Regions from separate parts of the Cellulomonas sp. ATA003 genome, predicted to be linked through region 2. Evidence: riboswitches for the same ligand, from Rfam matches in the RefSeq annotation. Region 2 holds a riboswitch; each other region holds the start of a gene.
What was found. Region 2 has a riboswitch for S-adenosylmethionine ahead of REH70_RS18205 (MetQ/NlpA family ABC transporter substrate-binding protein). Riboswitches for the same ligand answer to the same signal wherever they lie in the genome.

Region 1 (5,390 bases), 1.7 Mb from region 2:
CGCCTCGCCCGCCTGGTCCGCCTGGCCCGCCTGCGCCGCGAGCCGGTCGGAGATGATCGAGCCACGCGTCCCGTCCGCCGCGGTCGCACCGTCCGTGAACGCGCCGTGGTAGCGGCGGGCCGGATGGGTGTCCTCGGCGAGCACGTGCCCCGGGCCGTAGAGGTTCTCCCGCAGCGTCGTGCCCTCGTACTCCGTCCGCGCGCGCCCCCGGCGCTGCAGCTCGGGCACCACGAGCTCGACGAGGTCCTCGAACGTCCCCGGCGTGATGGCGTAGGCGAAGTTGAAGCCGTCGATCCCGCCCTCGTCGACCCACTGCTCGAGCTGGTCGGCGACCGTCTGCGCCGACCCCACGATGACGGGGCCCATGCCACCGATGCTGCGCTGGGTCACGATGTCCATCGGCGTCCACCGGCGCGCCGGGTCGATGGTGGCCAGCGAGGCCAGCACCGACCGCAGGCTGTCGTTCTCGACCTCGACGAGCGGCTGGTCCGGGTCGTACTGCGAGAAGTCCACGCCGGTCCAGCCGCCGTACAGCGCCAGGGCGCCCTCCGCCGACGCGTAGGAGAGGAGGTCGGCGAACTTGGCGTGCGCGAGCTCGTCGGTCTCGGCGGTGATCACGGTGACCAGCGCGAAGATCCTGACCGAGTCGCGCGACCGGCCCAGCGCCTGCGCCCGGTCGCGGACGTCGTCGCTCGTCTCCCTCGCCTGGGCGATCGTCGCGGGGCTGATGAACACGCCCTCGCCGTGCTTCGCCGCGAACGCGCGCCCGCGGGACGACGCCCCCGCCTGGAAGATCACCGGCGTGCGCTGCGGGCTCGGCTCCGTGAGGTGGATGCCGGGGACGCTGTAGTAGGTGCCCTGGTGCCCGATCGGGTGCACCTTCGTCGGGTCGGTGAAGACCCCGCTCTCCTTGTCGCGCACGACGGCGTCGTCGTCCCACGAGCCCTCCCAGAGCTTGTAGGTGACGTCGAGGAACTCGTCCGCGAGGTCGTACCGCTCGTCGTGACCCAGCTGGCGGGTGAAGCCGAGGTTGATGGCTGCGCTGTTGAGGTAGCCGGTCACCACGTTCCACGCCACGCGACCGCCCGTGAGGTGGTCCAGCGTCGAGAACTTGCGGGCCAGCGCGTACGGCTGCTCGTAGGTGAGCGCGCTCGTGATGCCGAACCCGAGGTGCTCGGTGACCGCGGCCATGGCGGGCACCTGCGCGAACAGGTCGTTCACCGGGACCTGCACCGCGTCGGTCAGCGAGGCGGCGACCGTGTCGCGGTACACGTCGTAGACCCCGACGACGTCCGCGATGAACAGGGAGTCGAAGCGGCCGCGCTCGAGCAGCCGGGCCAGGTCGGTCCAGTACTCGAGGGTGTTGTACCGCCACGCCTGGCTGTCCGGGTGGCGCCACGTCCCGGCGGACTGATGCGTCACGCAGGTCATGTCGAAGGCGTTCAGGACGATGCGCTGGGCCATGGGTGGTGCTCCTCCGGGCTCGTCTTACCCGCGCGGACGCGCGGGTCAGGTCCTCACCCGGAGCACCCCCACGACGAGGAGGGGTTGCCGACCAGCAAGCCGGGGCTGCGCGCTGGCACTCATGACCTGCGCCGAACCTAGGGACGTCTCACTCCATGGGTCAAGATCGTCCACGCACCGGACGACTCCGCCGATGCGCCGCGACAGGTCGCGCTGCACACGAGTCGCTCGTCGCCCTCCGGCACGACGCACGGAGCCTCGGCCGAGCGGCCCCGGGTCGCCGGCCGTGGCGCCAGCCGGCGCCCGCTGCGGTCGCGGTAGCCCCCGCCTGGGTGAGCCTGGGGGCGCGACCGCACCTGCCGACCGGAAGCCAGCTGCATGCCACCCGACGAGCACCCGTCCAACGCCCTGGTCACCGAGCACATCGCCGTCGTGGGCCACGAGGTCCGGTCCCTCGCCGCCCGGCTGCCCGCACACGTCAACCGCGACGACCTGACGTCCGCGGGGCTCCTCGCCCTGGTCCGAGCCGCCCGCGCGTACGACCCCGGCACCGGCGTGCCCTTCAACCGGTACGCCGCGATGCGGATCCGCGGGGCGCTGATCGACGAGCTGCGCGGCCAGGACTGGGCGCCGCGTCAGGCCCGCCAGCGAGCCACCCGCGTCACCCGGGCGACCACCGAGCTGACCGCGTCCCTGGGACGCACCCCGACCGACCACGACGTCGCCGAGCACCTGTCGATGACGCCCGACCAGGTGACCGCGGCCCGGTCCGTCTCCGAGGTGCAGGTGCTGTCGATGGACGCCGGCCCGGACGAGTCGTCCCTGGTCGACAGCGTGCCGGACGCCGCACTCGGCCCGGAGGGGAGCCTCCTGGTCGGCGAGCGCCAGCAGTACCTGCACGCCGCCGTCGCCGCGCTGCCCGACACCCTGCGCCAGGTCGTCGTGGGCATCTTCTTCGAGGGGCGCCCCGCCGCGGAGCTGGCCGCCGAGATCGGCGTGACCCAGTCGCGCGTCAGCCAGCTGCGGACCGAGGCGATGGCGCTGATGCGTGACGGGATGAACGCCCACCTCGACCCGGAGCTGGTGCCCGCACCGAGGCGCGCCGACGGCGTGGTCGAGCGCCGTCGGCAGGCGTACTACGCGCGGGTGGCGACCCATGCCGCGGAGGCGGCGCTGGTGGTCCTGCCCACCCAGCGCGACCCGAGGGCCCGGCACGCCGTCGCATGACGCCCGCCGACGGGTGGCTGCGGGTGCGGGGCACCGGGACATCGCGGCCGAGGCTCCGCGCCTGGCTCTCGGCCCCGACCGATGCGGCCTAGGCTGACCGGATGACCGAGCAGCAGCACCAGGGCGAGGACCGAGCCGAGCGCGAACCGGTCCTGCTCGCCGCCTTCGAGGGTTGGAACGACGCGGGGTCCGCCGCCAGCCAGGCCCTCGCGCACCTGCACGAGGTATGGGGCGCCGAGGAGGTCGACGAGCTGGACCCCGAGGAGTACCACGACTTCCAGGTGAACCGGCCGACGGTCGCCGTCGGGGACTCCGGGCGTCGCGAGATCACCTGGCCCACCACGCACATCGCCGTGGCCACCGCGCCGCAGTCCGGGCGCACCGTCGTCCTCGTGCACGGCATCGAGCCGTCGATGCGGTGGCGCCGGTACTGCGCCGAGCTGCTGGACATCGCGGCGACCCTCGGCGTCCGGTCGGTCATCACGGTCGGCGCACTGCTCGCCGACGCACCGCACACGCGTCCCATCCCGGTGAGCGCGTCCGCCGAGGACCCGGAGGTCCAGGCGCTGGTCGGCGCCGAGCCGAGCACGTACGAGGGCCCGACCGGGATCGTCGGGGTGCTCCAGCACGAGGCGTCCGAGCGTGGCCTGCGTGCGATGTCGCTGTGGGCGGCGGTGCCGCACTACGTCGCCCACCCGCCGTCGCCCAAGGCCACCCTCGCGCTGCTCGCACGCATCGAGGAGCTGCTCGGTGAGCCCGTCCCCCTCGGCGAGCTGCCCGACGACGCCGCCGCGTGGCAGCACGGGGTCGACGAGCTCGCGGCCGAGGACACCGAGATCGCGGAGTACGTCCACCAGCTCGAGGAGGCCAAGGACACCGCCGACCTGCCCGAGGCGAGCGGCGAGGCGATCGCGCGCGAGTTCGAGCGGTTCCTGCGCCGGCGGGACAAGGGCACCGGCGCGTAGGTCGCCTCGGCCGCGAGGGTCAGAGGCGCACGCCGAGCAGCGCGTCCACGGTCGCGCGGACGAGCGCGGGGGCGTCGTCGGCCACGTCGTCGGACGCACCCGCGAGTGCGCGCTCGACCCACGCGTCCACGACCCGCAGCGCGCGGGGCGCGTCCAGGTCGTCCGCGAGCGCGGCGCGCACGTCCGCGAGCATCCCGTCCGCGTCCGGACCGGCGCCGGCGGCCACCGCACGACGCCACCGGTCCAGTCGCTCGACGCCGCCGGCCAGGCCCGCGTCGGTCCACTCCCAGTCCGACGCGTAGTGGTGCTCGAGGATCGCCAGCCGGACCGCCATGGGGTCCACGCCGGCCGACCGCAACGCGGACACCAGCACGAGGTTGCCGCGCGACTTGGACATCTTCTCGCCGTCGAGCCCCACCATGCCCGCGTGCACGTGCACGCGCGCGCCACCGTCCCCGGACAGGATGCGGGCGTGCGACGTGCTCATCTCGTGGTGCGGGAACACCAGGTCGACCCCGCCGCCCTGGACGTCGAACGGCAGGCCCAGACCGTCACGGGCGATGACCGCGCACTCGATGTGCCACCCGGGTCGGCCGGTGCCGAGCGGCCCGCCGTCCCAGGCGGGCTCCCCACCCGCTCGCGCCGCCACAGCAGCGGGTCCAGCGGGTCCTTCTTGCCGGGGCGGTCGGGGTCGCCGCCCCGCTCGGCGAACAGCGTCGTCATGTGGTCACGCGCGAGCCGCGCGACCTGGCCGAACGCACCGTCGGCCGTGAGGTCGGCGTAGACGTCGCCCGTCCCGGGGTCGTCCCCGCCGGCGCCCACCTCCACCGCCACGCGGTAGGCGGCACCCGCGTCGAGCATCGCCTGGACCGCGGCGACGACGTCGGGCACCGTCTCGACGGCGCCGAGGTACACGTCCGGCGGGACGACGCCGAGGGCGGCCATGTCGTCCGCGAACAGCGCGGTCTGGTCCTCGGCGAGGTCGCGCCAGTCGACGCCAGTGGCGGTGGCGCGCTCGAGCAGCGGGTCGTCGACGTCGGTGACGTTCGAGGCGTAGCGCACGTCCAGGCCGGCGTCCCGCCAGGCACGGCCCAGCAGGTCGAACGCCACGTAGGTCGCGGCGTGCCCCATGTGCGTGGAGTCGTACGGGGTGATCCCGCAGACGTAGAGGCCGGCGCGGGGACCGGCCGCCGCGGGCACCAGCCGGCCCGTCGACGTGTCACGCACGCGCACGGTGCCCCCTCGCCCGGGGAGCTGGGGGATCTGCGGGGAGGGCCAGGTCTGCACCGGCTGAGCCTAACCGCGCCGGTGGGTGCGCTCAGCCGGGGAGCGACGTGGGCGCCACCGCGCTGAGGACACCGGCGGCGAGCAGGACCAGGACGACCGCGGCGAGCACGATCCGGTACACGACGAACGGCTTGTAGCTGTAGGTCGACACGATCTTGAGGAAGCCGATGATCACGACGTACCCGACGCCGAAGGCCACGACCGTGGCCACCACCGTCTGCGCGACCCCGGGCGTGCCCGCGGTGCCGAACTCGCCGAGGTTCGTGAACAGCTGGTACAGCCCCGACCCGAGCACCGCGGGGATCGCCAGCAGGAACGAGTACCTGGCTGCGGCCTCCCGGGTGTAGCCCATGAGCAGTCCCGCGGTGATCGTGCCGCCGGAGCGCGAGACGCCCGGCACCAGCGCGAGCGCCTGGGCGAAGCCGAACGCGATCGCGTGCCGCGGCG
Region 2 (5,390 bases):
GCCGGACGACGGCGTCCGCGGGTCGGCGAGGTCCGCGAGGACGCGGCCGATCGCGGTGGCGAACTTGAACCCGTGCCCGGAGAAGCCCGCGCCCACCACGACCGGACCCCGTCGGTCGAGCACGAAGTCGCTGTCCGGCGTGGTCGTGTAGGTGCACGAGATCGGGTCGAGCACGTCCGGGTCGGCGCCCGGGACCCACCGGGCGACGTAGGACCGCAGCTGCTCGAGCTGCGCCGGCTCCGGGGCGAAGGTGCGCCGGTCGGGGTCGGTGACCGGCCCGGTCCCGTGGAAGCCGACCTTGATCCCCTCACCGGGGGTGGCCAGGCCGTAGGTCACGCTGGGCCAGGTCCCGGGGGCGACGGCGTGCACGAAGCCCGGCCAGTCGGCGAGAGCCGGCGCGCCGTCCCGCAGCGCGAAGTGCGCGGGCTGTTCCTGGGTGACGACGAGCGGCCACGCTCCGGCGTCCGCCGGGAAGCCGGCGACGCCCTGGAGGAGAGCGGCCGACCACGCGCCCACGGTCACCACCACGCGTCGGGCGACCACGGAGCCCCCGTCGGTGACCACCCGGACCGCGTCCCCGCTGAGCGCGATCTCGAGCCGGCGGACGGGGGCCTCGTGCCGCACCGTGGCGCCGGACCGGCCGGCGGCGCGCTGGAGGGCGGCGACGGCCCGGTCGGCGTGCAGCCGCCCGGTGGAGTGCGGCTCGTGGAGCACCGGTCCGTCGAACCGCAGCCCGGGCCACCGCTCGGCTGCCTCGTCCGGCGCGAGCCAGGCGAACGGCACCCCGCGGGCGGAGAGCGCGTCGGCGAGGTGGGGGTCGATGCGGGGGCCGTGGGTCACGCCCCCGGTGATCGTCAGCAGCTCCGTCCGGGCGACGTCCTCGAGCTCGCGCCAGAGCCGACGGGCCTCCTCGGCCAGGTCGAGGTAGTCCGGCTCCGGGTAGCTGTGGCGGAACAGCCGGGAGGCCCCGTGGGACGCACCGTGCACGTGCCCGGGCGCGAACCGCTCGAGCAGCACCACGTCGAGCCCGCGGCCGGCGAGCTGCCACGCCGCGGCGGAACCCATCGCGCCGCCCCCGACGACGGCGACGTCGACGTCGACCCTGTCCGTCATGGTCGCTCCTCCCACCCGGTGCCGGGCGCACCCCGTGCCCCACTGTGACCGCCCACCCCGAGCGCGTGTCGAATGACGAGAGAAACATCTCGCTATTTGGGCGACCGAGGGTTGTGGCTGGACGTGCCGCGGTCGGCGTTCCTACCATCACCTCGACCATCCAGAGCGGCCGAGAGATCTGGCTCGACGACGCCGCAGCAACCCGGGGACCACCGTGTCCCGACATGGGTGCTACCGCCAGGACCGATGGAGGCATTGGCGACCGAGCACGCAGGCGACCCACGACGAGACGTCGGGGACGGCGGGGACCGACCGTCCGACCGCACCCCCGCCCCGGGCCCGACGGACGCCGTCCCACGCAGCGCTGCGCTGCCACCCTTCGCACCACCACGTCCGGGCCAGTCCCGCGACCGGCGCACGCCGCCGGGCATCCCCGAGCACCCGTACCCCAGAGAGGCACCACCCCCATGAAGCGCACCATCGCAGGACTCCTCACCACCGCCACCGTCGCCGCGAGCCTCGCGGCGTGCGGCGGTGCCGACGGTGCGGACGGCGCGGCCGCCGGCGGGGCCGAGCCCGAGGGCCCCATCCAGATCGGCGTCGCCGACCAGGCCCAGGACTACTGGCGCACCTTCGAGGAGCTCGCGGCGGAGGCCGGGATCGAGGTCGAGCTCGTCAACTTCACCGACTACACCCAGCCGAACCCGATCCTCAGCCAGGGCGACCTCGACCTCAACCAGTTCCAGCACCTGCTGTACCTGGCGAACTACAACGTCGCCGCGGACGACGACCTCGTGCCGGTCGGGTCCACGGCGCTCTACCAGCTCGGGCTCTACACGACGGAGGGCTACGAGTCCCCGGACGACATCCCCGACGGCGCCGAGATCGCCATCCCGAACGACGTCGTCAACCAGGCGCGCGCGCTGCTCGTGCTGCAGTCGGCCGGGCTGATCGAGCTCGAGGGCGGCGGCAACGCGTTCTCGACGCCGGCCCAGATCGACGAGGAGGCGTCGCGCGTGACCGTGGTCCCGGTCGACGCCAACCAGACCGCGGTGCAGGTCAACACCCTGGACGCCGCCGTCATCAACAACAACTTCGCGACGGACGCGGGCATCGACCCGACGACGGCGATCTACTCCGACCTGCAGGACACCGAGGCCGCGCGCCCGTACCTGAACGTCTGGGTCGCGCGGGCCGAGGACGCCGACGACCCGACGTACCTCGAGCTCGTGGAGATCTACCAGTCGCCGGAGGTGCTGGAGGCGCTCGAGGAGCAGAACGGCGGCACCGCGATCACCGAGGTCGTCCCGCCGGAGGAGCTCCAGGCGGAGCTGGCCGAGCTCGAGGAGCTCGTCCGGACCAGCGACGCCGGCTGACCATGACCGCCGGCGGCGGCGGTGCGGGGACCACCCGCACCGCCGCCGCTCCGGCGAACACCACCGCACGCCGAGGACCGCGCCACCGGGCGCCCGACGAGGACGGCTTGTTGATGACCACGATGGTGTCGCTGCGCGACGTGACGAAGGTGTTCCCCGGCAAGGAGGGACCCGTCCGAGCGGTCGACGGCCTGAGCCTGGACATCGCCAAGGGCGAGATCTTCGGCGTGATCGGCTACTCCGGCGCCGGGAAGAGCACGCTCGTCCGGCTGATGAACGCGCTCGAGCTCCCCGACAGCGGCGACGTGGTCGTCGACGGGCAGTCGCTCACCCGGGCGTCGGAGCGCGAGCTGCGCCGCGCACGCACCGGGATCGGGTTCATCTTCCAGCAGTTCAACCTCTGGTCCTCGCGGTCCGTCGCCGGCAACGTCGGCTACCCGCTGCGCGTCGCCGGCTGGTCGCGCAAGCGGCGCGAGGAGCGCGTCGCCGAGCTGCTGGACTTCGTCGGGCTGGGCGACAAGGCGCGCCAGTACCCGGACCAGCTCTCCGGCGGGCAGAAGCAGCGTGTGGGCATCGCCCGGGCGCTCGCGACGTCGCCGGCGCTCCTGCTCGCCGACGAGTCGACGAGCGCCCTGGACCCGGAGACCACGCGGGACGTCCTGGACCTGCTGCGGCGGATCAACACCGAGCTCGGCGTGACGATCGTCGTCATCACCCACGAGATGGCGGTCGTCTCCTACCTGTGCCACCGGGTCGCGGTCCTCGAGGCGGGGAAGGTCGTCGAGCTCGGTGACGTGTACGACGTCTTCTCCGCGCCGCAGCGGGACGTGACGCGGAGGTTCATCGGGACCGCGCTGCACGACCGGCCCGGACCCGACGTCGTCGCGCGCCTGCGGGAGCGCCATCCCGGCCGCATCGTCACGGTGACCGTGCGCGAGGTCACCGGTGAGGACCGCACCCCGCTGACGGAGACCTTCCGCGCCCACGACGTCGACGCCTCCGTCGTGTTCGGCGGCATCACCGAGGTCGGGGCCCGACCGCTCGGCTCCCTCACCTTCGAGCTCGTGGGCGCCCCGGACCGCGTCGACGCCGTCCTGGACGACCTGCGGGTGCGGTCCGACGTCGTGGAGTACGACGACGCGGGCCGGCCGCTGCCGTCCCGAACCACCGCCACCACAGCCGCCGTCGGCGGCGCGTCCTCGGAGGAGGTCCGATGACCGACGGGGGCACCAACCTCTGGCCGCTGCTGCTGACCGCGCTGGGCGAGACGCTGTGGATGGTCACGGCGACCCTGGCGGCGGGCGGGCTCGGCGGTCTGGCCCTCGGGACGCTGCTCTACGTCACCCGGCCCGGCAACGTGCTCGCGAACCGCGGGGTGTTCTCGGTCCTCAACGTCCTCGTGAACATCTTCCGGCCGATCCCGTTCATCATCTTCATCACCGCCATCCTGCCGCTGACCCACAGCGTCACCGGCGCCAGCTTCGGGACCCGTGCGGTGATCTTCCCGATGGCGATCATCACGATCTTCGGGACCTCACGGATCGTCGAGCAGAACCTCGTCGCGCTCGACCCCGGCGTGGTGGAGGCCGCCCGGGCGGTGGGCGCGAGCCGCCTGCGGATCATCGGCACGATCATCATCCCGGAGGCGCTGGGGCCGCTGATCCTCGGCTACACGTTCCTGTTCGTGGCGATCGTGGACATGTCGGCCATGGCGGGAGCGGTCGCGGGGGCGGCCTCGGGGACTTCGCGCTGGTGTACGGCTACCAGCGGTTCAACCCGGCCGTCACGTGGGTCACCGTGGGCGTCATCATCATCGTCGTCCAGGGGGCGCAGATGGTGGGCAACGGTCTGGCGCGGCGCGTCCTGCGCCGCTGACCGCGGGGCGCGCCGGCCGGCGGACCGGGCCCGGGTGAGCCGTTCCCTCGGCCGGGCGGCTCCGCTGCGACCGGCGCGCTCAGCCGGCCGGCCGGCCGCCACCGGTGCACCTAGCCGCGCGTGGCCTCGGTCCCGGCGCCGGGCTCCGCAGCCCGCTGCTCGGGGGCGTCGAGCTCCTGGTCGACGCGGCGTCGTCCACCTCGAACGCGACCCGCAGGTGCGGGGCGACGCGCCGCCCGACCTCGACGTCGTCGAACATGCGGACCTGGGCGGGGTTCGCGATCTCGCGGGTGGCGCGTCCGGGGCATGCCACGACGGTAGGAGATCGCCCCTCCCCACCAGGAGTCCACGGCTCGCTACGGTGGGGTCATGGCGGGCGCCCTTTGCCGCGCGTTGTCGGACCTGGGCAGCGGTGACGTGCCGCTGGCCGGTGGGAAGGGCGCGAACCTGGGCGAGCTGGTCCGCGCCGGCTTCGACGTCCCGGACGGCTTCGTGGTGACCACCGCGGCCTACCGGCTCGCCCACGGCCGCACCGAGCCGCCACCGACGCACGACGTCGCGGCGCCACCGGTACCGCGTGACGTGGCGGCCGCGATCCGGGCGGCCTACGCGCAGCTCGGCGCCGGTCCGGTCGCGGTGCGGTCGAGCGCCACCGCGGAGGACCTGCCCGGCGCGACCTTCGCCGGCCAGCAGGACACCCTTCTCGACGTGCTCGGGGCCGACGACGTGGTCGCCGCGGTCCGCCGGTGCTGGGCGTCGCTGTGGACCGAGCGCGCCGTGGCCTACCGGCAGCGCCTGGGGATCGACGCGACCGAGGTGGCGATGGCGGTCGTCGTCCAGCGGCTCGTGGTCGCGGACCACGCGGGGGTGCTGCTCACGGCGGATCCGGTGACCGGTGACCGGTCGCGCGTCGTCGTCGACTCCAGCCCCGGGCTCGGCGAGGCGGTCGTCTCCGGGCTGGTCACGCCGGACCACGCCGTGCTGGACGCCCGGGGCCGGGTCGTCGAGCGCCGCGCGGGCCGGCGC
Region 3 (5,390 bases), 130 kb from region 2:
GGGTGACGTCGCCCCACAGGATCGGCGGGCGCACGCACCGCGAGCCGTAGGACTGCACCCACGCGTTCGCGGTCGACGCGAACCCGGTGAGGTGCTCGGCGAAGTACTGGACCATGTCGTTGCGCTCGGGCTCGCCGTGCACGAGCACGTCCAGCCCGATGTCCTCCTGCAGCGCCACGACGCGGCGGATCTCGGCACGCATGGCGTCGTCGTACGCGGTGTCGGCGAGGGCACCGCGCGCGTGCGCGGCGCGCGCGGACCGGATCTCCGCGGTCTGCGGGAACGAGCCGATCGTCGTCGTGGGCAGCGGCGGGAAGTCGAGCCGCTGCTGCTGGGCCGCACGCCGGACGCCCGCGTCCGCGCGCTGCAGGGCGGAGTCGTCCAGCGCGGCGAGGCGGTCCCGCAGCTCGGGGCGGACGACGCCGTCGGCCGTCGCCCTCGTGCCCCGCGCCATCGCGGCCGCGCGGACGGCGTCGTCCACCGCGGCGGCGCCGTCGGTGAGGCCGGTCGCGAGGGTGACGACCTCACGGACCTTCTGGTCGGCGAAAGCGAGCCAGGACCGCAGCGTCGGGTCGAGGTGCGGCTCGTCGTCGACGTCGTGCGGCACGTGCAGCAGCGAGGTGGAGGTGCCGGCGGTCACCGTGACGTCCGGACCGAGCGCGGTCCGCAGCGCGTCCAGGCGGCCCAGAGCGGCGCCGAGGTCGGCGCGCCACACGTTGCGCCCGTCGACGACCCCGCCGACGACGGTCCGCCCGGCCAGGCCCGGGACCGGGCCGGGCGGCACGGAGCCCCGCACGAGGTCGAGGGCGATGCCGTCGACCCCGGTGCCGGCCAGGACCGGGAGCGTGTCGCCGAGGTCGCCGAGGGGCGCGGCGACGAGGATCGCGGGGCGTCCGGTGTTCGTCGCGTCGGTGTTCGTCGCGCCAGGGCGCGTCGGGCCGGCGAGCGTGCCGTAGGCGCGCCGGACCGCGTCGTGGACGCGGGCACGGTCGACGCCCGTGAGGTCGGCGACGAGGGCGGGCTCGTCGAGCTGCACCCAGGTGGCGCCCGCGGCGGCCAGGGCGCGCAGGGCGTCGGCGTACACCGCGACGACGTCGTCCAGCCGGTCGAGCGGCGTGAAGCCGTCCGGGGCGTCGTCGGTCGCCTTGGCGAGCAGGAGGAAGGTCACCGGGCCCACGAGCACCGGCCGGGTCAGCACGCCGTCGACCAGCGCCTCGGTGAGCTCGCGCACCGCACGGTCGTCGGCCAGGCGGAGCGGGGTGCCGGGCCCGATCTCGGGGACGAGGTAGTGGTAGTTCGTGTCGAACCACTTGGTCATCTCGAGCGGCGGCGCGTCCGGTAGACCGCGGGCCAGCGCGGACAGCGTGTCCAGTCCGACCGGCTCCCCGGGCGCGGGCGCGACGGCGGCGAAGCGGTCCGGGATCGCGCCGAGCATGAGGACGACGTCGAGCACGTGGTCGTAGTACGAGAACGCTGACGGGATGGCGGGGGCGTCGGTGGGCAGTCCGAGGTCGGCCAGGCGGCGCCGGGTCCGGGCGCGCAGCGCGGCCCCTCCTGCTCCACGTCGTCGACCGTCGCGGTGCCGGCCCACAGGGCCTCGAGGGCGCGCTTGAGCTCGCGACGCGGCCCGATCCGCGGGTACCCGAGCACGCTCGCCGGGGGGAACGGAGGGGACGCGGGTGGCGCGGTGGGGCGGGGCTCGACGTCGGTGGGGCGGGGCCTGACGTCGGTGGGCCGGTCGGGTGTGCTGGTCATGATGCCCCTGGGGCTCGAGGTCGTGCGGCCGGTGGCGGTCGTCGATCGGTGCGGCTCCGATGGGTGACGCCTCCGGGGATGCGTCGGACAGACCCGCCCCCTTGATCAGGGCGAGCGCGTCCCGGTGCCGGTTGAAGGTGTAGACGTGCAGGCCCGGGGCCCCGGCATCGAGCACCGCGTTCGCGAGGTCGACGCCCGCGCGGGTGCCGACCCGGACGCGCTCGTCGTCGTCGGCGGCGAGGAGCCGCGCCAGGAGGTCGGCCGGGACGGGGACGCCGGTGAGCTCCTCGACGCGCAGCAGCCGTGCCGGGTCCGTCGTGGGGACGACGCCGGCGAGGATCGGGATGGTGACGCCCAGGGCGCGGGCGTCGTCGAGCAGGTCGAGGTAGGTGCCGGGGTCGAAGAACACCTGGGTGATCGCGAAGTCGGCGCCGGCCTCCTGCTTGGCGAGCAGCGCGTCCAGGTCCCGTCGGCGGCGCTCGGCGGGGCTGCCCGGCCCGGGGTGGCCGGTCGGGAAGGCGGCGACGGCCACGCTCATCTTGTGCGCCGCGCCCCGCAGCGCCTGGCTCGGGGAGGACCCGCAGCGGGCCGCCTCGACCTCGCGGAGCAGCTCGACGAGCTCGCTCGCCCGGCTCAGCCCGCCCGGGTGGGGCCGCCAGTCCGTGGCACCGACGGGTGGGTCGCCGCGCAGCGCGAGGAACGTCCGGACGCCCTCGTCGAGGAACTCCTCGATGACCGTCACGAGCTCGCTGCGGGTCGACCCGACGCACGTCAGGTGGGCGATGGGGAGCACCGACGTCTCGGCGAGCAGGCGACGCACGAGGTCGCGGGTCGTGGCCCGCGTGGAGCCGGACGCGCCGTAGGTGACCGAGATGAAGTCGGGCCGCACCGCCGCGAGGTGCTGCACGGTCGTCCACAACGTCTGCGTCGCCTCGGGGGTGCGGGGCGGGAACAGCTCGAACGACACGGTCGGGCGGTCGATCGCCGCGGGGCCGTGCGTCAGCCCGGGACGGCCGGCGGTCGCAGGATCTGTCATCGGCTCTCCATCGGTCCCGGCGGAAGCACCCGCACCCTCAGGTGCGAGGGGGTTGCTGCGGCGTCGTCGAGCCGGGTCTCTCGGCCGCTCCGGATGGTGGCGGCAGCATAGGTGCGCCGCGTCCGCGGGGGCAACGGACCGGGCGCCCACTGACGTGCCCCGCCGTGCGCCGGTGTCGGTCGTGCGGCCGACGTGCGGCCGACGTGCGGCCGACGTGCGGCCGGCCCCGCGTCGGCGCACGATCGACCTCGGACGACGGCGCGGCCCGTCGCGTTCGCGGGGAGGCAGCGGTGGACGTGCGGGGCAGGACGCTGGTGATCGTGCTGGCCGGTGGTGCGGGTGGGCGGCTCGAGCAGCTGACGGACGACCGGGCCAAGCCCGCCACGCCGTTCGCCGGGACCCACCGCCTCGTCGACTTCCCGCTCAGCAGCTGCGCGAACGCGGGGCTGCCGGACGTGTGGGTGATCGAGCAGTTCCACCCGACGTCCCTCAACGACCACCTCGCGAACGGCCGGCCGTGGGACCTGGACCGCACCGAGGGCGGGCTGCTCGTCCTGCAGCCGCATCGCGGGACGGACCGGGCCGGGTGGCACGAGGGCACCACCGACGCGCTGTGGCGGCAGGCGGCGCTCATCCGCGAGTTCGGCCCGCCCGAGGTCGTGGTGCTCAGCGCGGACGCCGTCTACCGGCTCGACTACGCCGACGTCGTGCGCACGCACCGCGAGCAGGGCGCGGAGGTCACGGTGGTGACGACCCGCGCGCACCAGGACCCGTCCCGGTTCGGCGTGGTCGAGGTCGCCGACGGGCGGGTCACCGGGTACGCGCTCAAGCCGGACCGGCCGGCGTCGGACCTCATCACGACCGAGGTCTTCGTCTTCGACACCGACGTGCTGCTCGAGCTGGTCGAGGAGGCTGCCGACGCCCCCGACGACGAGCAGGACCTCGGCCACCACCTGCTCCCCGCCCTCGTCGCCCGCGGCCGTGCGCACGAGTACCGGTTCGACGGCTACTGGCGTGACGTCGGCACCGTCCCGGCCTACTGGGCCGCCCACATGGACTTCGTCGGTCCGCAGCCGCCGTTCGACCTCGACGACCCGGCGTGGCGCATCCGGACCCGTCCGCAGCAGGCGGCCCCCGCCTGGGTGGCCGACGACGCCCGGGTGACGGCGAGCCTCGTCGCACCCGGCGCTCGCGTCGCGGGCGAGGTGCACCGCAGCGTCGTCGGACCCGGTGCACGGGTCGAGGCCGGTGCGGTGGTGCGGGACTCGGTCCTGCTGCGCGGCGTCGTCGTCCGGTCGGGTGCCGTCGTCGAGCGGGCGGTGCTCGACGAGCGGGTCGAGGTGCGCGGTGGTGCACGCGTGGGTGGGCCGGCCGAGGACACGGACGACGCCGGTGCCGACGGTGCCGACGGTGCCGACGGTGCCGACGGTGCCGACGGTGCCGACGGTGCCGACGGTGCCGACGGTGACGACGGTGACGACGGTGACGACGGGGTGGCGCTGGTCGCGCTGGGGACCGTGGTGGACGACGGCGTCGTCGTCCCGCCCGGCGGTCGCCTCCCGGTGGAGGACGGCGACTGACGGGACCGACGGCGACTGACGGGACTGAAGGCGACCGGTGAGGCGGGACGCGCCCGGCGAGCACCGGTGCCCCGCCGTGGGTGCGGCGCCCGTCGGGTGCCGCCGTGCTGCCGGTGAGCGATGTCGGTGGGGGCCGCTACGGTCACCGCAGGCCGGCCGCGACGTGGCTGCCGGCACCGGGCGCTCGGAGGACGCATGTCAGGTCGGGGATGGTTCGCGTACGCGCCGGCGAGCAGGAGGCGTTCGCCAGCCACCTGACCGTCGTCATGGAGCCACCCCGGCGGCGCCGAGGGTCACGGCCCGAGCTCGCCGACGTCGCGCGCCTGGTGCGGCGCGCGGTGCGCGGCGTGGTCGGGGTGGCACGGGCCGGCGAGCCGGTGACCCTCGGGTCGGTGCTGCGTGCGCACCTCGGGGTGGTCGGGGCCGAGCTCGACGTGGTCGAGGAGTCGTGGCGCGGGTACCAACACGTCAACGTGCAGGCCGGGATCGACGCCTGGGTCGCCGGGTCGGGTGCCGAGGTCCGCCTCGTGGGCGTCGTCGGCTTCCAGCATCGGCCGTTCGGTCTCGGCGAGCTGCTGGCCGAGAGCGGTCCGCACGGGCAGACGGCGGGCCTGCGACCGGGGAGCGTGGCGCGGGTCAACCTGCCGAGCGGCCCCGACGGACGGACGACCGCCTGCGTCCGGTGCGGGCTGTACCTCGTCGACGACGGCGTCCGGCGGTCCGCCCTGCTCGTCCGCGGCCCCGAGCCGGAGAGCGGCCTCGCGAACGTGACGCTGCAGGTGGTCAGCACGGACCCCGGTCATGCCCGGGACGTCGCGGCCGCGGTGCGGGCGGCGACGACCGAGCGCAACGTGTTCCGCGGGCAGGTGCTGTCGTTCGGTGGTGGCGACATGTTCGACCCCGGGCAGACGCTCCTCACGTTCCATCCGCGCCCGACGATGGACGCCTCCCGGCTCGTGCTGCCGGCGGCCACGGTGGCGGCCGTCGAACGTCAGGTCGCCGGGGTCGCCGCGCACAAG

Region 1: linked by a shared signal. The riboswitch ahead of REH70_RS06570 (LLM class flavin-dependent oxidoreductase) and the one ahead of REH70_RS18205 (MetQ/NlpA family ABC transporter substrate-binding protein) in region 2 are both predicted to bind S-adenosylmethionine.
Region 3: linked by a shared signal. The riboswitch ahead of REH70_RS18780 (methylenetetrahydrofolate reductase) and the one ahead of REH70_RS18205 (MetQ/NlpA family ABC transporter substrate-binding protein) in region 2 are both predicted to bind S-adenosylmethionine.

Annotation. Positions count from the first base shown of each region.
Region 1 is NZ_CP133990.1:1,327,137-1,332,526, reverse strand. Features, by position in the region: gene REH70_RS06570 (LLM class flavin-dependent oxidoreductase) at 1-1,464, opposite strand, end outside; SAM riboswitch class IV at 1,480-1,591, opposite strand; gene REH70_RS06565 (sigma-70 family RNA polymerase sigma factor) at 1,843-2,691, shown strand; gene REH70_RS06560 (PAC2 family protein) at 2,793-3,656, shown strand; partial or broken gene mshC (cysteine--1-D-myo-inosityl 2-amino-2-deoxy-alpha-D-glucopyranoside ligase) at 3,676-4,943, opposite strand; gene REH70_RS06550 (undecaprenyl-diphosphate phosphatase) at 4,975-5,390, opposite strand, start outside.
Region 2 is NZ_CP133990.1:3,674,865-3,680,254, reverse strand. Features, by position in the region: gene REH70_RS18210 (FAD-dependent oxidoreductase) at 1-1,113, opposite strand, end outside; SAM riboswitch class I at 1,267-1,366, shown strand; gene REH70_RS18205 (MetQ/NlpA family ABC transporter substrate-binding protein) at 1,581-2,489, shown strand; gene REH70_RS18200 (ATP-binding cassette domain-containing protein) at 2,603-3,706, shown strand; partial or broken gene REH70_RS18195 (methionine ABC transporter permease) at 3,703-4,364, shown strand; gene REH70_RS18190 (hypothetical protein) at 4,444-4,677, opposite strand; gene REH70_RS18185 (PEP/pyruvate-binding domain-containing protein) at 4,734-5,390, shown strand, end outside.
Region 3 is NZ_CP133990.1:3,800,861-3,806,250, reverse strand. Features, by position in the region: partial or broken gene metE (5-methyltetrahydropteroyltriglutamate--homocysteine S-methyltransferase) at 1-1,755, opposite strand, end outside; partial or broken gene REH70_RS18780 (methylenetetrahydrofolate reductase) at 1,916-2,791, opposite strand; SAM riboswitch class I at 2,796-2,891, opposite strand; gene REH70_RS18775 (glucose-1-phosphate adenylyltransferase family protein) at 3,082-4,371, shown strand; gene REH70_RS18770 (ATP-binding protein) at 4,581-5,390, shown strand, end outside.